DNA from 2 places in the Variovorax glucosi genome. Region 1 is predicted to be linked to the other one. Evidence: riboswitches for the same ligand, from Rfam matches in the RefSeq annotation. Region 1 holds a riboswitch; the other holds the start of a gene.

Region 1 (10,610 bases):
GTGCGCAAGCCGGGCACCCGCTGCGCCCGGTCTTCCTGGTGACACGCGATGCGTTCGCGCATCTCGTCGTCCCACGGTTGCGCGGTCGCGATCAGGACGGCGCAGTGAGACGGAGAAGCCGCCAGCCACGCGGCGGCAGTCAGTTCGGCACGGCGCGACTTGCCGCTTTTCTGCCCACCGAGGATCAGTTCACGCTCGGACATCAGCGTCCTCATGTACGAATTCGATCGATCGGGCCTGGAACAGCTCAGCGGTCGCTTCGGGGTTCGAGGCAAACCATGCGTGGAAGTAACTGGCGCGCACGCTGCCGTGCACGTAGACCGCTTCGCCAGACGGGCGCCCAGCGCTTTTGCTCGGCGCGCTTTCAGGTCGCGAGGTGCGTGCAGCCACCGGATGCACCGTCTCGCAGGTCGAATAGTGGAAAGTGTGGCCGCGCAGTTCGCCTGCGCCGGTCTTCAGCCGCTGCGGCCCGAGTCCGGCCAGCCGCTTCTGCATCGTCACGCCGCCGGGGAGCAAACCCCACATGCGATGCACCTGGCCGTCGGCCGTCGTCAGCGTGTCGAACAAGGACATCATCCCGCCGCACTCGGCCCAGATCGGTTTGCCGCCCACTGCATGCGCCACAAGCGCGTCGCGCAACTTCATGCAGCCAGCGAGCTTTTCCGCATGAAGTTCAGGATAGCCACCAGGCAACCACACGGCATCGCACGCCGGCAGCGCATCGCCTGCCAACGGCGAGAAGAATTCGAGGCGCGCACCGAGCGCGGCGAGCACGTCGAGGTTTGCAGGGTAGATGAAGGCGAAAGCCGCATCGCGCGCGACGGCGACGGTGCGGCCGGCCAACAGCGCCGAGCCTGACCTGGCCGGCTCATCGGCAACCGGCGCGGCAAAACAGACCTGCGGCAGCTCGCCGATCAGCCGCTGCCCGAGCGGCGTTTTCGCCAGCGCATCCGCGACGGCATCCAGCCGCGCCATGGGATCGTCGGTCTCCTGCGCCATCACGAGGCCGAGGTGGCGTTCGGGCAGCGCGAAACCCGCATCTTTCGGCAGACCACCGAGCCATTGCGACGGCTCGCGCAACGCGTCGCGCAGCATGCCCGCATGACGCTCGCTGGCCACACGATTCGCCAGCACGCCGGTCCACGGCAGTCCGGGGCGGAAGTTCTGCAGCCCGAACGCCAGCGCTCCGAAGGTGCCCGCCATCGCGCCGGCATCGATCACGGCCAGCACCGGCAGTCCGAAGCGTTCCGCCAGATCGGCAGCGCTCGGCGCGCCATCGAACAGACCCATCACGCCTTCGACGATGACCAGGTCCGACGACGCGGCGGCCTCGTGCAGGCGCGCGCGGCAATCGTCCTCGCCGTTCATCCAGAGATCGAGCGAATGCACCGGCGCCCCGGTAGCGAGCGCCAGCCATTGCGGATCGAGAAAATCCGGACCGCACTTGAAAGCCCGCACGCGACGTCCGGCACGTGCATGCAACCGTGCGAGCGCCGCCGCGACCGTGGTCTTGCCTTGCCCGGAGGCCGGCGCGGCCACGAGCACGGCGGCGCAGACCGCGGTCGATCCGCCCTGCTGCGCCGCGGAAAGACTTACTGCGGCGCCCACTTCAGGCCGATGTAGCCGGCGCGTCCGCTGGTCGCGTAGGTGCGGGCCAGCACGTAGTCCTTGTCGCCGACGTTGTCGATGCGCGCGATCAGGCTCAGTTCGCGCGTGAGCTGCGTGCTCGCCACCAAGTTGAATACCGTGTAGCCGCCGAGCTTGCGAAGGTTCGCCGCATCGTCGTAGCGCATGCCCGAGGTCTGCATTTCAGCGCCGAGGCGCCATCCGGCGACATCCCAGTCGGCGCCGACCGTGCCGTGCTTGCGCGCGCGGCGGGCCAGCTGGTTGCCGGTCGAAAGATCGCGCGGGTCCTGGAAGTCGGCCGATGCGCGCAGCGTGACGGCGCCGATGCGATGGCCGGCGGAGAGCGTCACGCCTTCGTACTCGGCGCGCGCGGTGTTGCCGTAGCAGCCGCCGAATCCCGAGACGACCGCGTCGGTGCAGGCGAACGAGCTGGTGTCGAAGGTGATCAGGTTGGTCACGCGGTTGCGGTAGGCGACGATGCCCGCGTTGGTCGCACCTTCTGCATAGCGCAGACCGACTTCGATGTTCCGGCCCTGCTCGGGCTGCAGGCCGGCGACGCCGTATTCGCTGAAGCGCTGGTAGAGCGTCGGCGCGCGGAACGAAGTGCCGGCAGATGCGGTGATACGCCATTGCGGCGTGATCGCAAATCCGTAGCCGGCGCTGCCGGTGGTCTTGCCGCCGAATTCGCTGTCGTCGTCGTGGCGCACATGCAACTGGACCGAGTGCGGGCCCTGCACGAAACCGTAGCCCAGCGCGAGCGCGTTCTGCGAGCGCTTGCCCGTCAGACGATCACCGAACGCAGTAGCTGCGTTGTCGAGCTGGTCTTCGCGCCGTTCCAGCGCAACGGTCGCCGAATGCGGGCCGAAGCGGAATTCGTTCTGTAACAGGTAGTTGCGCAGCTGCGTCTCGGTCCGATAGAACGACGGGTTGGTCTCGTAGGTGCTCTTGCTGTCGGTGACCTGCAGACGCGTGCTGTAGATGTCGTTCCATTTGGCGATCCAGGCCGCGCCGACGGTGCGCAGCGTGTTGGCATTGGTGTCGTCGGGATATCTTGCGAGGCGGACGGGAGAACGCGTGTCGTAGCGCGAATCGGTGTCGCTGCGCAACATCGTGAGTTCGACTCGCTGCGATGGATTGATCCTGAAGCCGAGCCGCGCGTTGGCCGAGGTGATGTCGTAGCCATCGCGGTCGGGGCTGTAGAAGCCGTCCGCAGCGAAGGTTCCCGTGCGCACCAGATTGCGCAGGCGCTCCGGCCGCACATCGAAGCCGTCGCTGATTTCTCGCGAGACCCCTAGCGAATAGTCGAAGGCGTTGTCCGGCCCGGCCGAGCCGCTGACACCGGCTTCGCCCCGGCGCAGCTTGTAGCTGCCGATACCGACGCCGACATAAGGCATCGGCTTGCCGTCGCCGCGCTTCGTGAAGAGCTGGATCACGCCGCCGATGGCGTCCGAACCGTAGACCGCCGCAGCCGGGCCGCGCAGTACTTCGATACGGTCGATCTGCGACAGCGGAATGGCTTCCCAGGACACGCCACCGGTCGTCTGCGAATCGATCCGGACGCCGTCGATGTAGACAGCTGTGAAGCGCTGCTCCGCGCCCCGAATGAATACGCTTGTGGTGTTGCCGATGCCGCCGTTGCGCACCATCTCGATGCCGGGCAATCGCGCCAGGATGTCGGCGACACCGGTCGCGCCGCTGCGCTCGATGGTCGCTCGGTCGACGATGGAGACGTCGCTCACCAGGTCGGACAGCGGCTGCGCCACGCGTGCCGCGGTGACGACCGTTTCGCCGAGCGAGGGCGCGGCGGCCATGGACTGCGCGACCACCGGAAATGCGGTAGCGACGGCCAGAGGCAGTGCGGCCAGCCGAAGGCAGGCGCGCGCGGACAGGCGACCGCCTGAAGAAGAAACTTTGTGTGTCATGGAACCGATCTCGAGAACAGGACCCTGTCCGGCTTCCCCGCCGGACATCTGGGTGTCACGACGGCAAGCGCGAGCGCACGCCGTCACCTCGTTGGCCGGTATCCGGGCTGGCAGACCAACCTTCGCCGCCTTCCCAGGCACCTGTTTCAGGGCGCCCAGTGGCTGATTGACGAAAGCGGCGCCGTTCGATGTCTCGACGGCGCCGTCTGCTTGACCGTTGCGGGGGCAGCGCAGGTTGACCGCTGCCCGATGGGCTCTGGCTTCCTGCTTCCCGTTGAACTGCGCCGCCTGAACAGCGGCACGAGCACCAACGCGGCGGATTCTAAAGCTGCCGACATATAAAGGCACCCATACAATCTCCGACCATGCCCGTCACGAGTCCCATCGACCAGATCGCCGAGCGCGTCGAACGTCTGCTCGTTCGCCACGAAGAGCTGCAGCGCACCAACGCGTTGCTCCAGCATGAGGTCGAGTCGCTGACGCGCGAGCGCGACGCGCTCCACGCGCGACTCGTTGCGGCAAGAACCCGTGTCGATGCACTCCTTCAGCGACTTCCGGCCGATGCGCCGCACGCGTCTCCCACTCCTCCGCAGGATTCCACCGCCTCATGAAACAGATCGAAGTCCAGATCATGGACCAGAACTATCTGCTCGGCTGCCCCGAGGGCGGCGAAGCCGAACTGCGCGAGGCGGTCGAGCGGGTAGACACCGCCATGTGCAAGATCCGCGATGCCGGCAAGGTGCGCGCGCGAGACCGCATCGCCGTGCTCGCATCGCTCAACCTGGCCTACGACCTGGGCCAGCAGGTGGCTGCGACGTCTGCTGCGCTGATCACCATGGCGGTGGCCGCAGCGGAGAAGTCGGAGAGCGCGGATGACTCGGCGAACGGCGACGCTTCGCACCCCGATACCGACGAAGCACGTGCAGCCCAATTGGTCCAGCGGCTGGACCAAGCCCTTGCCGGCGACAGTCATTTGCTCTGAATGAATACGCACGCCGCCGTATCGGCGCCTAGAATCCGAAGTGTCTGCGGTGTGTGTCGGGCTTAATATTTCCTTGTTCCAATGCTCTCCGGAGCCGGGCTTGGTACATCGCTCGATGGGCGTGATCATCTCGCGTCAGATGAACCCGAAGTCTTGCTGCCCTCGCCCACCTGAACCCTGGTTCAGGATGCGGGTCCGGTGCACATCCGCAGACACCTTATGTTGCTAGAACCTTCGCTGATCGCCGAACTCGCCGCACTCGGGCTCGTCAGCGGATTTCTGGCCGGATTGCTAGGCATCGGCGGCGGCATGCTGATGGTGCCGTTCATCACCTACATCATCGGCCAGCGCGGCGTTCCGGCCGATCTCGCCGTCAAGATGGCCATCGCCACATCGATGGCGACCATCGTCTTCACCTCCATATCCAGCGTGCGCGCACACCACAGGCGCGGCGCAGTGCGATGGGACATCGTCCGCCGGCTGGCGCCGGGCATCGTCATCGGCAGCCTGGCGGGCAGCCTCGGCGTTTTCGCGCTGCTCAAGGGCTCCGTGCTGGCCATCGTCTTCTCTCTTTTCGTCGGCTTCTCGGCGACGCAGATGTTTCTCGACCGCAAGCCCAAGCCGGCGCGCCAGATGCCCGGAACCGCCGGTCAGCTCACGGTGGGCGGCGTCATCGGGTTCGTGTCCGGACTGGTCGGCGCGGGTGGCGGCTTCATCAGCGTGCCGTTCATGGCCTGGTGCAACGTCTCGATCCACGCCGCAGTCGCGACAAGCGCGGCGCTCGGCTTTCCGATCGCAGTCGCGAACGTGGCCGGTTACGTCATCAGCGGCCAGTCGGTGCAAGGGCTGCCGCAAGGCGCTTTCGGCTACATATGGCTGCCGGCGCTGGGCGTGATCGCTGCCTGTAGCGTGCTGACGGCGCCGCTCGGCGCGCGGGCCGCTCACAGCCTGCCGGTCGGCAAGCTCAAGCGCGTGTTCGCCAGCCTGCTCTATCTGCTGGCCGCGTACATGCTCTGGAAAGGGCTGACCGGCTGAACTTCAGATGATCCGCGAGTAGCGTGCGCGGTCGCGGTCGACCTGCAGGTAACGATCGAAAATCATCGCCACCGCCCGCACGAAGAACCAGCCGGTCGGCGTCACTTCGATGTCGTGCGGTCCGACGGTGACGAAACCTTGCGCGACCAGCGGCTTCAGCGCCTCGATTTCCTTCGCGAAGTAACTCTTGAAGTCGATCAGGTGACCGAGCGCGATCGACTCGAAGCTGACCTGCCCCTGGCACATCAGAGCCATGATTACCGCGCGTCGCAGCACGTCGTCGCGAGATAACGCCAACCCGCGCACTACCGGCAGTCGGCGCTGTTCGACCAGGTCGTAGTATTCCTCCAGCGTCTTTGCGTTCTGGCTGTAGGTCGCGCCGATGCGGCCGATCGCCGACACGCCCAGCGCCAGCAGATCGCCGTCGGGCTGCGTGCTGTAGCCCTGGAAGTTGCGGTGCAGCCTGCCCTGTCGCTTGGCGACGGCGAGCGCGTCGCCCGGCAGCGCGAAATGGTCCATGCCGATATAGACGTAGCCTTCGGCCTTGAGCGTCGCGATCGAACGCGACAGCATGCGGATCTTCGCCGTCGATTCCGGCAGTTCGTTCGCATCGATGCGACGCTGCGCCCTGAAACGCTCGGGCATGTGCGCGTAGGCGTAGAGCGCGATGCGGTCAGGGCGCAGCGTGCAGATCTGCGCCAGTGTCCGGTCGAACGAATCGGCCGTCTGCAGCGGCAGGCCGTGGATGAGATCGACGTTGATCGAAGCGAAGCCGATGCTTCGCGCCTCGGCGACCAGATCGAAGACCTGCTCCGCCGGCTGGATGCGGTGCACCGCCCGCTGAACGGCCGGATCGAAATCCTGGACGCCGAAGCTCAGCCGGTTGAAGCCCAGTGCCTTGATGTGCGCGAGACGGCCCGCATCAATGGTGCGCGGATCGATCTCAATCGCGTATTCGCCGTCGGGTGCGAGCGTGAAGTTGTCCCGCAGCATCGCCATCAGCCGCCCGAGCGCCGCGTCGTCGAGGAAGGTCGGCGTGCCGCCGCCGAGGTGAAGCTGGCTCACCGTCGCGCCCCGGCCGAGTTGCGCGACCTGCAGTTCGATTTCCCGTGCCAGATAGCCGAGGTATTCGTCTGCCCGCTCCGGATGACGCGTCACGATCTTGTTGCAGGCGCAGAAGTAGCAGAGCGATGAGCAGAACGGCAGATGGACGTAGAGCGACAGCGGCAACACCCGCGCACTGTGTTTTCGCTGCTGCAGCGCCTGCATGTAGTCGTCGCTGCCGAACGCTTCGACGAAGCGATCGGCTGTCGGATAGGACGTGTAGCGCGGACCGGGAACGTCGGCGGATGCGGGGTTGTGGAGGGTCGGCATGCGGGGCTTCGGAGATGGCTTCTGAAGTAGCTTTGGAGGTGTGCCGTCCACTTTGCGCCGAAGCGCGCGCACTTTGCTTGATCTGAATCAAGGCATTGCGTTTAACAGTTGGAACACAATCCGGTGGGGCCTTGACGTTGCAGCAGATCGCATACGCGAACACAGCACCGAGTCCCCCGCCTGCCATGACCCCAGAAGCCATCAAAGTCGCCTGTTCCAGCTGCAACCTGCGCGAGCTCTGCATGCCGATCGGGCTTCAGCCGGCGGAACTGCAGCGTATCGACGACATCGTCGCGATCCGCCGGAAGGTGCAGCGGCGCGAAACGCTGTTCCATGCCGGCGAGCGCTTCACGTCGCTCTACGCGATCCGCACCGGAATCTTCAAGACCCGGGTGACGGCCGAGGACGGCCGCGACCAGGTGACCGGTTTCCAGATGGCGGGCGAGATCATCGGCCTGGACGGCATCGTCAACGACCGCCACACCTGCGACGCGGTTGCGCTGGAAGACTCCGAAGTCTGCGTGATGCCTTTCGACCGCATCGAGGAGCTCTCGCGCGAAATCACCGCCCTGCAACGCCATGTGCACAAGATCATGAGCCGCGAGATCGTGCGCGAACACGGCGTGATGCTGCTGCTGGGCGGCATGCGCGCCGAGGAGCGGCTGGCGGCGTTTCTGCTGAATCTGGTGCAGCGCCTGCATGCGCGCGGATTCTCTTCGTCGGAGCTGGTGCTGCGCATGACGCGCGAGGAAATCGGCAGCTATCTAGGACTGAAGCTGGAAACCGTGAGCCGGACGCTATCGAAGTTCGTCGAGGACGGGGTCGTCGAAGTGCAGCAGCGCCACATCCGCATCGTGTCGCAGGACGCGCTGAAGCGAATCGTGAATCTGCCGGTTTGCTGACCTGGGTCAACATCGCTCCGTGAGTGCGGACGTAACTTGGGGTTTTGTGTGAGGAAACCCAATGGCCTACGAAAGCATCAACCCCAACGACGGCAAGCTCATCGCGAGCTTCGAGCATTTCAGCAGCGCACGGCTAGAGACGGCGCTCGCCGCCGCCGACGCCTGTTTCCAGACCTGGAAGACCACCGCCTACGCCGAGCGCGCCGCGATCCTGAAGAAGGCCGCCGCGCTGCTCCGCACGGATGTCGACCGCTTCGCGAAGCTGGCGACGCTGGAGATGGGCAAGCGGATTTCGGAGGCGCGCGGCGAGGTGAGCTTCAGCGCGGACATCCTCGACTACTACGCCGACCATGCCGAATCGTTCCTGGCACCGGTGAAGCTGAACCCAAAAGCCGGTGAAGCGCACATGCAAAGCAGCCCGTTCGGGGTGCTGTTCTGCGTCGAGCCCTGGAACTTCCCCTTCTATCAGCTCGCGCGCGTCGCAGGTCCGCAGCTCATGGCGGGCAATGTGCTGGCGGTCAAGCACGCCGCTTGCGTGCCCCAGTGCGCGATCGCCTTCGAGAAACTGCTGCTCGACGCCGGCGCGCCCGCTGGCGCCTACACCAACCTGCTGATCTCGCACGCGCAAGCCGAGCAAGTAATCGACGATGCGCGCATCAAGGGCGTCGCCCTGACCGGCAGCGTCGCGGCCGGACGCAGCGTCGCCGCGCGTGCCGGGCGGAACCTGAAGAAGTCGTCGATGGAACTCGGCGGCAGCGACGCTTTCATCGTGCTCGAAGACGCCGATCTCGCGAAAACGATCCCGTGGGCCGTCTGGGGCCGCATGTACAACAGCGGACAGACCTGCTGCGCGGCCAAGCGGTTCATCGTCGTCGAGTCGATCGCCGACGCGTTCCTTGCGCAATTCACAGCGGCGCTTTCGAAGCTGAAGGCCGGCGACCCGATGGACGAAGCCACCACGCACGGCCCGCTTTCCAGCGAAGGCGCGCTGCTGCAGCTGATAGCGCAGGTCGACGGCGCTGTCGCCAACGGCGCGAAGCTGTTGATGGGCGGCAAGCGGATCGACCGTCCGGGCTCGTTCATGCAAACGACGATCCTGGCCGACATCGCACCCGAAAACCCGGCCTTCCGCGACGAGTTCTTCGGCCCGGTCGTCTCTTTCTTCCGCGTGAAGGACGAAGACGCCGCCGTCGCGCTGGCCAACGATTCCGACTTCGGCCTCGGCGGCTCGGTCTGGACGAAAGACGAGGCGCGCGGCAAGCGTGTGGCGAGCCGTGTCGACACCGGAATGATGTTCGTCAACAACATCGACTGGACCGATGCCGAACTGCCCTTCGGCGGCATCAAGGATTCCGGCTACGGAAGAGAACTCGGAAACATGGGCATCCAGGAGTTCGTGAACAAGAAGCTGGTTCGCACCGTCCATCTCGACGCGCCGGTCTGATCATGTCGCTCACCATGCAAGCCGCCGTCGTCGAAGCCTTCGGCCAACCGTTGAAACTCCGGCAAGTCGAAGTCCCCGTGCCCGGCCCGGGCCAGATCCTCGTGAAGACCGAGGCATGCGGCGTCTGCCACACCGATCTCCATGCCGCCGGCGGCGACTGGCCGCTGAAGCCCGGACTGCCGTTCATTCCGGGCCACGAAGGCATCGGCATCGTCGTAGCCTTGGGCGAAGGGGTCAGTGCCGTGAAGGAAGGCGACCGCGTGGGCGTGCCATGGCTCTACTCGGCCTGCGGCCACTGCGAGCATTGCCTTGCCGCCTGGGAAACGGTCTGCGCCGAGGCGCAATTCGGCGGCTACACCAGAAACGGCGGTTTCGCCGAATACATCCTCGCCGATCCGAACTACGTCGCGCACGTGCCGGCCGGCCTGTCGGCCGTCGAGGCGGCGCCGCTGATCTGCGCCGGCGTCACCAGCTACAAGGGCTTGAAGGAGACGAAAGCGACACCGGGTCAATGGGTCGTGATTTCCGGCATCGGCGGGCTGGGCCATCTCGCGGTGCAGTACGCCAAGGCGATGGGCCTGCACGTCTGCGCGGTCGACATCGACGACGGCAAACTGGCGCACGCCACGAAGCTGGGCGCCGATGCGGTCGTGAATGCCAGGGTCGGCGACCCGATCGAAGCCGTGAAGCTGGCGACCGGCGGCGGTGCGCATGGCGTGCTGATCACGGCGCCGTCGCTGGCCGCCTTCAAACAGGGCGTCGGCATGACGCGCAAGCGCGGCACCTGCGTGCTGGTCGGCCTGCCGCCGGGCGAATTCCCCACGCCGCTGTTCGACGTGGTGGCGAACTGCATCACCATCCGCGGCTCCTTCGTAGGCACACGGCAGGACATGGCGGAAGCACTGGGCTTCGCGGCCGAGGGCAAGGTCAGGGCCGATATCGAACTGCAGCCGCTGTCGGCCATCAACGATGTCTTCGCAAGACTGGCGCACGGCGAAGTGCCGTCGCGCGTGGTGATCGATTTCCGCCAGGAGTGACGCGCTGACGCGCTTCAGCCAATGCGCGGCTGGTAGATGATGATGCCCATGCCAGCCAGCGCCACCACGGTGCCGGCCACATCCCAGGGCGTCGGCCGGATGCCGTCGACGGCCCAGAGCCACAGGATCGCCACGCCGATATAAACGCCGCCGTACGCCGCATACACGCGACCGGCGGCGGCTTCGTGCAGGCTGAGCAGCCATGCGAAGAGCGCCAGGCACACGGCGGCGGGCAGCAGCAGCCACGCCGACCTGTCCTGCTTGAGCCAGAGCCAGGGCAAGTAACAA
Region 2 (10,610 bases), on a different contig from region 1:
CGGCGGTGCCGGAGGAACAGCTGCTGCGCCTGCACGATCTGCTGGGTGCGCCGACCGCTCTTCGGGTTGTAGAGCGCGACCACGAAGTCGGCAGCGGCTACGGCGTCGAGCCGGCGCGCGATCACCGGCCAGGGCGTGAGCAGATCGCTGAGCGAGATCGAGCAGAAGTCATGCGTCAGCGGCGCGCCGACCAGCGCCGCGCAGGCGTTGATGGCCGATGCGCCCGGCACCACCTCGACCGTGATCTCCGACTCCGGCGTCCACCCCGCCTGGAACAGCACCTCGTAGGTCGGCCCGGCCATGCCGTAGACGCCCGCGTCGCCGCTGGAGATCAGCGCGACCTTCTTGCCCTCGCGCGCGCATTCGAGCGCGTTGACGGCGCGGTCGAGTTCCTCGGTCATGCCCTTTCGGATGACTTCCTTGCCTTCGAGCAGGTCGGCGACCAGCTTGATGTAGGTGCTGTAGCCGACCACTACGTCGGCCTCGGCGATCGCGTCGCGCGCGCGCTGGGTCATGTGGTCGTGGCTGCCGGGGCCGATGCCCACCAGCATGATTTTTCCGCTCATGACTTCAGCTCCAGCGAGGTTGTGGGGCGTGCGCCGCCGAAGCCGTCGGCCAGCACGGGGCGAAGCCAGCGTTCGAACGCCAGTCCGCACACCACGGCCATCGACACCCAGAAGGAGATCGATATCCAGGTCGTCGCGATGACGAACTGCGCATCGAGCGCGCGCAGTGCGGTTTGCGCTTCGGCGCTAAAGCCGGCGAACGGGTCGGCCGCGATGTGCGGCGCGCCCACGAAGAACGGCAATGCCAGCAGCGCAGCGGCGGCAGGCCAGCGCCAGGCGCTGCGCAGTCCTGCGGCGACGCCGCAGGCCAATGCGGCACTGACTGCCGCCAGCACCCACCAGCCCTGGCGCGAACCCAGGCGGGCGGCGTCCATGCCGGGAATCTCGGCTGGCAAGCCGAGCGAGGGCCAGAGGTGAAAACTCAGCCAGCCGGCGCCGGCGATCAGCGCAGCCAGCGGCATCGAACGCATGTTCGCGCCGCGCCAGAGACAGACGCCCATCGCGGCAAGCACCAGCAGCGCCATGCTGAACGCATGCAGCAGGTTGGCGACCCAGGTCCAGAACGTGCGCTCGGCGCCGTCTTCGGGCTGCCATGCGGGTGTGGCTGCAGCAGCATGCGCGTGAGCGTGCGTGTGGTCTTGCGCCTCGGCCTGCGCGGGTGCGGTCGAAAGCGCAACCGGCGCGGGCACCTCGACCTTTTGCGACTCGTAGCTCTCGGCGGCGTGGATGATCGGCGTCGCCTGCCAGAGCTGGACGCCGGTCTGCACGCTGCCGACCAGCACGGCCGCCGCCAAGCCCGACCAGATCAGTCGTTGAAACAACATCATGGAACGGTCCGAGCTCAGTGGCAGGGCTTGACCGTGACGTGGCGCACGTCATGCGCGGCGTTGTGCGCTAGCGGGCTTTCGGCGAAGGCGACGCCGTAGAGCACGAACATGCCGAGTACGGCAGCGCCGGCGAGTTGCAGCAGCAGGCTGCGTGCGATGCCCGTGTCGGACGAGCCTGCGGCGGTGGTGGAGGCAGGGGCGGGGGCGTGGATCGATGTGTTCATGGAATGCTTTCGTTAAAAAGATGGAAAAAAGTGGCGTGGGATTTCAGGGAATGCGCGCGATCGAAATCGTCGCGTTGCGCCCGTCGGCGCCGCGGTGTTTGTGCTTCTCGACCACCAGAGCCGTCATCGGCAGCCCGCCGCCGACCAGCAGCGCCGAAGCCTCGCTGACCGAAGGCGTGCCGGTGTGCCTGCGCACGGTTTCCGAGGGATGCGGCACAGGCACTTGTGCCAACTCCGCTGCCGGATAGAAGTGCATCGTCCAGCCTTGGGCCCGTGCCAGCGCCAGCAACCCGGCCTCGTCGGCCTTCAGGTCGATGCTCGCTGCTGCCACCACCTGCGCAGGCTGCGCACCAAGGCCGGCCAGCGCCTGATCGAGCAGTTGCTGCAGCGTGTCTTCCGGCGTGCCGCGGTCGCAGCCCATGCCGATAGCGTAGCGCGCAGTGGTCGTTTCAGGCGTCATTGCGGCGGCCGGTACACGACCAGCCGTTCGGCCAGCGCATCCCACTGCGCCGCGCTCACATCCGCATGCGTGATCCACAGCACGGCCTTGAAGCGCGCGAGGTCGACCTCGTCGAAGCAGGCGAACTTGTGGATGGTGGCCGGCAGCGGCGTGGGGCGCGTCCACCAGTCGGGGCTGCCGGCCTCCTGCACCACGGCGATGGGTTCGCCATTGACGACGTGCGCAGAGACGCGCGTGATGTTGATCTTCGGCGCCTCGACCTTCCAGCCGAGCTCGCGCCCGAGGATGTCGACCGGAATGGTCTTGCCCACGTCCGACGCAGTGGTAAGCACCGGCGTCGCGCCCAGCAGCGCCGCCACCTGCTCGGCCATCGCGTTGGCGCCACCGACATGGCCCGACAGCACCGGGATCACGAACTGCGCGGCATCGTCGACCACCAGCACGCCGGGGTCTTCGTCCTTGCTCTTCAAGTGCGGCGCGATCAGCCGCACCACGGCGCCGAGCGAGACAAAAAACACGATCTGGTCGTAATCCGCGAACAGCGCGGCGATCTCGTCGCGGAACGCGCCCGCATAGGCGCGCACGGCGTTCGGCAAACCCGCCATGAGCGGCGCGAACTTCTCGGCAACGCACACATGCGCATCGGGCAGCTGGCGCGCGAGGTCAGCGGTCTGCTGCGCGCCGTGCTTGGTGATGGCAACCAGCACGACGCGGGGCGCGGCCTGTTCGGGAATGGATTGGTTCATTCGGTTTCTTCCTCTTGTTCTTCGAGTTCGGTGGAGGTCTTCTTGCGGCAGCCGCGCACCAGCTCGCCGCGCACGCGATGCGGGTTCTTCACCAGCAGCAGCGACAGGTAATTGACCTTGGTTCCCTTGAGGCTCGCGACGTCGAGCACCACGCGCTCGACCGGCGCACCGGCCTTTTCGATGAAGCGGCTGTGCAGGAGCAGGCCGCGTCGATCGAGCAGATCGATCAGGTCGTCGAGCAGTGGCTTGACCTTCATGAGCACCAGCGTGTCGAAGTCGTCGAGCATCTTCTCGACGGCCGCGATGCCGTAGGCGGCGGGCACGATGGCGATGGTGTCGTCCTGCTCCGAAAGCGGCACCTGCAGCTGCGCGCAGGCAGCGTTGAAGGAAGTGACGCCGGGCACGATCTCGATGCGCGCGGCGGGGTCGAGCTCGCGCAGCACGCGTGCCAGGTAGCAGAAGCTGGCGTAGGTGCTGGCGTCGCCTTCGACCAGGAACAGTACGTCCTGCCCGGTGGCGAGCATCTCGCGCACCGTCTCCGCTGCCTTGAGCCAGTGGCGCGCGAGCTTCTCGGCGTCGTGCGTCATCGGGAACAGCAGCGACTGGTGCTGCGCGGGCGGCTGCAGGCCGGCGCGCAAGGCGATGTCGAGCGCGTAACTTTCCTTGCGAAGGCTGCGCACCGGATAGGTCCAGATCGCGTCGGGCCGCACGAGCAGCGACCACGCGCGGCGCGTGATGAGCCCCGGATCGCCGGGACCGAGCGAGACGCCGTGGAGCGTGCCGGGCGCGGTCATGCGGTCACCTCCGTAGCTGGCGCGGCCTGAGCGCACACGATCCACACCGGGTTCTCCGCCGCCATCCGGTGCATGTGCAGAATCGGCTTGCTGCGCGAAGCCTGCAGCTGCAGCACGTCCCAGGTCGCACCTTGCGCCTTCAGCGCCTCGACAGCTGCGGCGAGGTTCTCGATGGTCACGAAGTTCATCACCAGCCAGCCCTGCGGACGCAGCCGCTGCAGCACCTGCGCGATGAGTTCGGCCAGTTCGCCGCCCGATCCACCGATGAACACCGCATCCGGATCGGCCCACTGCTGCAGCCCTTCAGGTGCCTTGCCGTGCACGAGCGTGTGATTGCCGATGCCCATGTTCAACCGGTTGCGGCCGACGATGGCGGCGTCGTCGACGTTCTTCTCGATCGCATACACATGACCCATCCGGCACAGCCGCGCGGCCTCCAGCCCGACCGAGCCGGACCCCGCGCCGATGTCCCACACCACGCTGTCGATGCGCAACTGCATGCGCGCCAGCGACACGGCGCGCACCTCGTTCTTGGTGATCAGCCCTTTCTCGGGATGGCGCTGCTCGAAGCTCGCGTCCGGCAGGCCGAACAGCACCTGCGGCGTACGCATTCGCGTGCGCCAGAGCAGCACCACGTTCGGGTCGGCAAAGCGCATTTCGGTCGCGGCGGAGATCCGCATGCCGCTGATCACGCGCTCGTCGGGCCGGCACAGGCGCTCGGCGACGGCCATCTCGAAATCGTCGGCCAGACCCTCGGCGACCAGCATCCGCGCGATGCGGTCGGGCGTGTTGTCGGGGCTGGTGAGCACGGCCAGGCGGTCGTGCTGGCGGATGTCGCGCAGCAGCGCATACAGGCCGTGGGAGGGCGCCGATCCCGGCACCCAGTCGCCGGCATCCTTCGCATGCACGGAGGCGAACTTCATCTCCTGCCACGGCAGGCCCAGACGCGCGCAGGCCAGCTGCAGCGTCGAGACGTTCGGCAGCACCTCGATCGCCTCGATGCAAAGGCGCGACGCGAGGTATGCGGCGATGCCGTGGCACAGCGGATCGCCGGTCGCCAGCACCACCACGCGCATGCCGTCGGCCTGCGCGGCGCGGATCCATTCGGGCACCTGCGACAGCGCGCCGGTGAGGTCGCGCTGCAAGGCATCGGACGCGATGTGCGTGGCGAACAGCGCCAGCGTGCGTGCACCGCCGATCACCAGTTGCGCGGATTGCAGATGCGCCAGCGCAGAACGCGAGAGGCTGGCCTCGCCGTCGTCGAGCACGCCCAGGATGCGGCATCGGTTGATCTTCAGTTCTTCGTCGGTGTTCACGAGGCCTCCGCGATCTTGCGTCCATCGAAGTCGCAGACCAGCACTTTCAGTTCGAATCGGTCGGGGTAGCGCTCGCGCAGCGTCCGGATGACGCGTTGCGCGAGCGCGGTGTGGAATTGCGTGCCCAGGCCGAGCGCGTCCATACGCTCGCCGGCATAGCGCGCGGTCTCGTTGCCGCGAATCGCTTCGCATACGTCGGGCGGTGCGCCGAGTTCGGCCGCGATGTCGGCGAGCAGGCCGGTGTCCACCTCGGCGCGGCCCGCATGGGTGATGGTTTCGCCCTGCGCGATCTTGGTGAGCTTGCCGACCATGCCGCCGATGACGACGCGCTTCAGCCCGGCCTTGACCGCGGCGCTCATCGCGTAGCGCAGGAAGTCGCCCATCTGCACGAAGGCGGCTTCGGGCAGCTCGGGCATCTCGCCCATGACGAACTTCTCGGTGCGCCCGCCGGTGGTCAGCACGACCACGCCATGGCCCAGCGTGCCGGCCACGTGCACGCCCTGCACCACGCTCGCGCGGTAGGCGGCGGTCGAATACGGCTTCACGATGCCGGTGGTGCCGAGGATCGAAATCCCGCCGAGGATGCCGAGCCGCGCGTTCAGCGTCTTCTTCGCCATCTCCTCGCCCTGCGGCACCGAGATCGCGACTTCGAGCCCGACCTCGTCGAGCAGCGACTCGCCGACCGCACGCACGTTGGCTTCGATGCTGCGGCGCGGCACCGGGTTGATGGCGGGACCGCCGACTTCCAGGCCGAGCCCCGGCATCGTCACGGTGCCGACGCCCAGGCCGCCAGCGAGCAATACCTGCCCCGCGCGTTCGGGCAGCAGCCGTACATCGGCGGTGAGATGCGCCTTGTCGGTGCAGTCCGGGTCGTCGCCCGCGTCCTTGACGACCATCGCATGCGCCAGCGTGCCGGTCGCGTCGACGCGACCGTCCTGCACCGCGAAGGTCACGAGGTCGCCGTTGGGCAGCAGGCATTCGACGCTGTCGGGCACCTGGCCCGTGACGAGTCCGATGACGGCGGCACGCGCGGCCGCGGCGGAACACGCGCCGGTCGTGAAACCGGTGCGGGTGCCGCGGGGCGCGTCCTTCTTCATCATCATGCGAGTTCGCGTGCCTCCGCTAGCCCGAGCAGCGCATGGATAGCGGCCACCACAAGCGTCGAGCCGCCCTTGCGCCCACGGATCACGATCCACGGCACCTCGTGCTCCAGCGCGACCAGATCCTTCGACTCGGCTGCCGACACGAAACCGACCGGCATCCCGACCACCAGCGCCGGGCGCGCGCCCTCTTCATGGATCAGCCGCACGATCTCGATCAGCGCGGTCGGCGCATTGCCGATGCCGACGATCGCGCCGTCGACCAGCCCCAGCCGGTGCGCCTTGCGCATCGCCTGCACCGCGCGCGTCGTGCCTTCGGCCTTGGCCTGCGCGATCACGTCCTCGTCGCTGATGAACTGGTGCGTGTCCATGCCGAAATGGCCCAGGCGCGGTTCCGAGAGTCCGACACAGATCATCTCGACGTCGGCCACCACGCGGCTTTCGCGCGAGCGGATCGCGGCAACGGCGGCATCGATGGCGCCGGGATGGAAGTCGGTCAGGCCGTTGAAGTCGAAGTCGGCGTTCGCGTGGATCATGCGGCGCACCACCGGCCATTGCTCGGCCGTGTAGGCGTGCGACGTGACCTCGCGGTCGATCACGGCGAAGGAGTCGTGCTCGATCGCGCGGCCGGCAGCGGTGAGCTGCTCGGTGACGACGTTCGCGCGAGACTCAACGGGCGGGCGCGTGGTCATGTGCGTGTCCATGGTCATGGCCGTGATCGTGCGCGTGGTCATGCGGATGGGCATGCGGATGCGGATGCGCGTGATCGTGCGCATGGTCGTGATCGTGGTTGTGCGGCACCGCGTCGTCGTGGTGATGCCCGCCCATGCCGTTCTCGACCGCGAAGTCGCGGAACTTGCAGCCGTCGCAGGGCATGAGCGCGATCGGCATGCCGCGGCGCAGGTCGAGCACGCGCTGCTCCAGCACCTCGAAGATCTCGCGCTCGAAGCCGAAGTACTTCGTCGAGATGAAACGGATCGTCGGGTACTGCGTCTTCAGGTTCTCGACCTGGCGCGCGATGCGTTCGACCAGCGTGCCGTTGAACAGGTAGTACGGCAGCACCACGACCTGCGTCATGCCCAGCAGGCTCTGGCGCTGCACGGCCTTCTCCAGGCGCGGATAGGTGATGCCGGTAAAGGCGAGGTCGACCAGCTCGTGGTCGGTTTCCTCCATCAGCCAGCGCGCCATCTTGGCCATGTCGCCGTTGGCCTGCCGGTCCGACGATCCGCGCCCCAGGATCACCACGCCGGTGGTGGTCGGGTCGGGCATGTCGAGCGCCTGCATCGCGCCCTTGAGGCGACGCCGCAGGATCGCGAGGATCGGATCGCAGGCCGTGAGGTGCGGCGCGTATGCGAACTGCACGAACGGGAACTTGAGCCGCGCGCCGTCGATGGCCTGCGGAATGTCCATCTTCACGTGGCCGGCGGCGTTCAGGATCAGCGGCACCACGACCACGCGCCGCGCGCCCTCGGCGGCGCGGCGCAGGCCTTCGCTCATCGTGATCTCGGAGAACTCGATGAAGCAGACCTCGATGCGCCAGCCGGGCCGGCGTTCGCGCCATTGCGCGGCGAAGGCCTCGATCTCGTCGTTGCCTGACTTTTCGCGCGAGCCGTGGCCCACCAGAAGGATGGTTTCGCTGGGTGTCGTGGTCGTGTTCATGGGGTGTCCTGGACGAGGTCGGCGGCGGGCACGCTGGCACGCCGGAATCGATGGGTGAAGCTCGCGTCGTAGAGCTTGGATTTGGCGAGCGTTGTCCACTGCCGCGCGCCCAGGTTGGGGCTGGCGATGATCATCGACTGGGTCGCGATGCGGGCTTCGCGGCAGAGCGCCTGGATGGTGGCGACCGTGCCGCGAACGATCTTTTCCTCGCCCGGCCAGCTGGCCTTGTGCACCACCACCACCGGCGCATCGGGCGACCAGCCGGCGGCCAGCAGCGCGGCCGTGACCTTGCCCATCAGCGTGATGCTCAGGAAGATGCACAGCGTGCTGTGGTGCGCCGCCAGCGCTTCGAGCGATTCGCCTTCGGGCATCGGCGTGCGGCCCTCGACGCGCGTGAAGATCACGGTCTGGGTGACTTCGGGCAGCGTCAGGCTCTCGACCGCCGCAGCCGCCGACGCCATCGCCGAAGAAACGCCCGGCACCACCGCGATCGGCACGCCCGCTGCGTCCAGCGGCTGCACCAGCTCGATCAGCGCGCCGTAGAGGCCCGGGTCGCCGGTCTGGAGACGCACCACGGTTTCACAACGCGCGGCCTGCGCGATCAGCCAGGCCGACATCTGCTCGAGCGTCATGTCCTTGCTGTCGGCGATAACGCAATCGGCCGGCGCCCAGCGCGTGGCCGCCTCGCTCACCAGCGAGCCCGCGAACAGAACGGCGCCGGCGCGTTCGATCAGGCCGCGGCCCTTGACGGTGATGAGTTCCGGATCGCCCGGACCGGCGCCTACGAACCAGACGGTTCCCGGCGTGGACGAGCCGGGTGGCCCGGATGGCGCGTCGCTTGGAGCGATGCTTCGCTCGTTCATGAAATGGATCCCTCCGCGCCCGCCGCGCGTTCGATGGTCGGTACGACCTGGCGGAGAGAGGGAAATCGGGAGGCGTCGGTGGGAGCGATTCCGGCGGATGCGGCGTTGCATCGAGCCGGACGCCATTCGTCCGCCCGCCGATCCTCGCCCACCGCAAGGTCATGCGCTTGTCGTCAGGCCGGTCTCCGGGCTCGCGAGCGGAAGGCACGAGATGTGCGTTCCTGCAAGCACCACCTTCCCATGCCGTTCGTGACACAGTGGTTCGGGACCGGATCCCGGGGTCTTGCTTTCGACTCGCTTACCGTTGCGGGGGCAGCGTCGGCATGGCGTGGCATCGTTCAACCACTGCGCACCGACTTCCCGTTTCACCCTGGCCGCTTCCCCGTTTCCAGGAAGCGCCAGGACACCTGACAACTCGGGCGCAGTGTATCAGCGCCACTCGGCCGGCATCAACGAGAAAACGTGCTCGTCGGTGATCACCTCGTGCCGTACGACGGGATCGCGGTCGAGCAGCTTCTTGCGGTCGTCCGGATGGATCGAGGGCTGGTGTTCGGTCCTGACGAAACGGCGGATCATTTCCATCGATTCCCAGATCGAGATCACGGCCACTTCAGTGGAGCCGTCGCAGAGGTCACGGAAGATGGCGGTCGCTCGTTCGTTGCCCGGCGCCGCGTTCATTTCCTTGAGCTTGTAGTTCTCCATGTACTCCTGGCATTCCTCTCGCAGATGCGTGTGGATCCAGAAAGTCCATGAACGAAGAATTTTCTCGGTCGCATGACCTTTGGAGAAATTGTCCATGCCAACACCTCCGGCTGAGTCGTCAAAATCGACTCCTACCGAGCCGTCGCAATGAGCACGAACTTTATCAGTCGATCTTTACATTTGTTCAGTTCGAGCTGGAAATTACAAGTTTCGATCAACTGATTCAGATGTCTGCATCCGCCTCAGCGTCAAAACGGAAAAGTTTTGAAACCGTGCTTCCTGCGAATCCGCGGGCCATCAGAAAACGCATCTGGCGGCCTCGCTCCCTTGCATCCGCGGGCGGCGCATCGAAACGACGTCCCCACACGTCGCGGGCACGCGCCAGTTCGGAGTCGCGCAGATCGGCCACCGCTTCGGCGATCGCTTCGGGCGCAATGCCTTTCTGCTGAAGTTCCTGACGCACTCGCGCGGCGCCCATGCGCGGCGCGCGCAGGTTGACCACCGACTGGACGACCCGCGCCTCGTTGATGAAATCCTTGGCCGCCAGTTCATCGAGGGCCGCAGCCAGCGTACCGGGCACTTCCTCGTACTTCTTGAGCTTGCGCTCGAGTTCGGGCCGGGAATGCTCGCGCTGGCTCAACAGCCGCAGCGCGCGGCCCTTGAGCGACGGTGCGGAAAAGCCCACTTATTCCTTGGCGGCCGCCTTGGCTGCCTTGGCTTCGGCCTTCGCATCTGCCTTGGCCTTGGCTTCGGACTCCTCGGAGCCGGCATCGGCAGCCAGCAGCGGGATGCCCAGCGAATCGCGCACCTTGTTCTCGATCTCGCGCGACAGCGCCGGGTTCTCGCGCAGGAATTCGCGGGCGTTGTCGCGGCCCTGGCCGATCTTCTCGCCGTTGTAGGCATACCAGGCGCCGGCCTTGTCGACGATCTTGGCGGTCACGCCCATGTCGATGATCTCGCCTTCGCGGCTGATGCCTTCGCCGAACAGGATGTCGAACTCGGCCGTCTTGAAGGGCGGGCTGACCTTGTTCTTCACGACCTTGACCTTGGTTTCGTTGCCGATCGCTTCCTCGCCCTTCTTGATCGTGCCGATGCGGCGGATGTCGAGGCGGACCGAGGCGTAGAACTTCAGCGCGTTACCGCCGGTCGTGGTTTCGGGCGAGCCGAACATCACGCCGATCTTCATGCGGATCTGGTTGATGAAGATGACCATGCAGTTGGTCTTCTTGATGCTGGCGGTCAGCTTGCGCAGCGCCTGGCTCATCAGACGGGCCTGCAGGCCGGGCAGCGAATCGCCCATGTCGCCTTCGATTTCGGCGCGCGGCGTGAGCGCGGCGACCGAGTCGACCACGA

The links. Region 1 has a riboswitch for cobalamin ahead of ACSFA3_RS03465 (TonB-dependent receptor domain-containing protein). Riboswitches for the same ligand answer to the same signal wherever they lie in the genome.
Region 2: it holds a riboswitch for cobalamin, as region 1 does, so the genes downstream of both, cobM (precorrin-4 C(11)-methyltransferase) here and ACSFA3_RS03465 (TonB-dependent receptor domain-containing protein) in region 1, are expected to answer to the same signal.

The regions. Positions count from the first base shown of each region.
Region 1 is NZ_JBPJZE010000001.1:712,985-723,594, forward strand. It holds gene cobU (bifunctional adenosylcobinamide kinase/adenosylcobinamide-phosphate guanylyltransferase) at 1-203, opposite strand, end outside; gene ACSFA3_RS03460 (cobyrinic acid a,c-diamide synthase CobB) at 190-1,608, opposite strand; gene ACSFA3_RS03465 (TonB-dependent receptor domain-containing protein) at 1,593-3,548, opposite strand; cobalamin riboswitch at 3,625-3,875, opposite strand; gene ACSFA3_RS03470 (DUF904 domain-containing protein) at 3,914-4,159, shown strand; gene ACSFA3_RS03475 (cell division protein ZapA) at 4,156-4,530, shown strand; gene ACSFA3_RS03480 (sulfite exporter TauE/SafE family protein) at 4,750-5,565, shown strand; gene hemN (oxygen-independent coproporphyrinogen III oxidase) at 5,569-6,939, opposite strand; gene fnr (fumarate/nitrate reduction transcriptional regulator Fnr) at 7,125-7,841, shown strand; gene ACSFA3_RS03495 (NAD-dependent succinate-semialdehyde dehydrogenase) at 7,903-9,285, shown strand; gene ACSFA3_RS03500 (zinc-dependent alcohol dehydrogenase) at 9,288-10,322, shown strand; gene ACSFA3_RS03505 (YnfA family protein) at 10,337-10,610, opposite strand, start outside.
Region 2 is NZ_JBPJZE010000003.1:334,139-344,748, forward strand. It holds gene cobJ (precorrin-3B C(17)-methyltransferase) at 1-566, opposite strand, end outside; gene ACSFA3_RS16280 (CbtA family protein) at 563-1,393, opposite strand; gene ACSFA3_RS16285 (CbtB domain-containing protein) at 1,408-1,617, opposite strand; gene ACSFA3_RS16290 (cobalamin biosynthesis protein) at 1,661-2,077, opposite strand; gene ACSFA3_RS16295 (cobalamin biosynthesis central domain-containing protein) at 2,074-2,823, opposite strand; gene cobI (precorrin-2 C(20)-methyltransferase) at 2,820-3,617, opposite strand; gene cbiE (precorrin-6y C5,15-methyltransferase (decarboxylating) subunit CbiE) at 3,614-4,933, opposite strand; gene ACSFA3_RS16310 (cobalt-precorrin-5B (C(1))-methyltransferase) at 4,930-6,033, opposite strand; gene ACSFA3_RS16315 (precorrin-8X methylmutase) at 6,033-6,725, opposite strand; gene ACSFA3_RS16320 (sirohydrochlorin chelatase) at 6,703-7,692, opposite strand; gene cobM (precorrin-4 C(11)-methyltransferase) at 7,689-8,555, opposite strand; cobalamin riboswitch at 8,715-8,981, opposite strand; gene ACSFA3_RS16330 (hypothetical protein) at 8,985-9,353, opposite strand; gene recX (recombination regulator RecX) at 9,481-9,942, opposite strand; gene recA (recombinase RecA) at 9,943-10,610, opposite strand, start outside.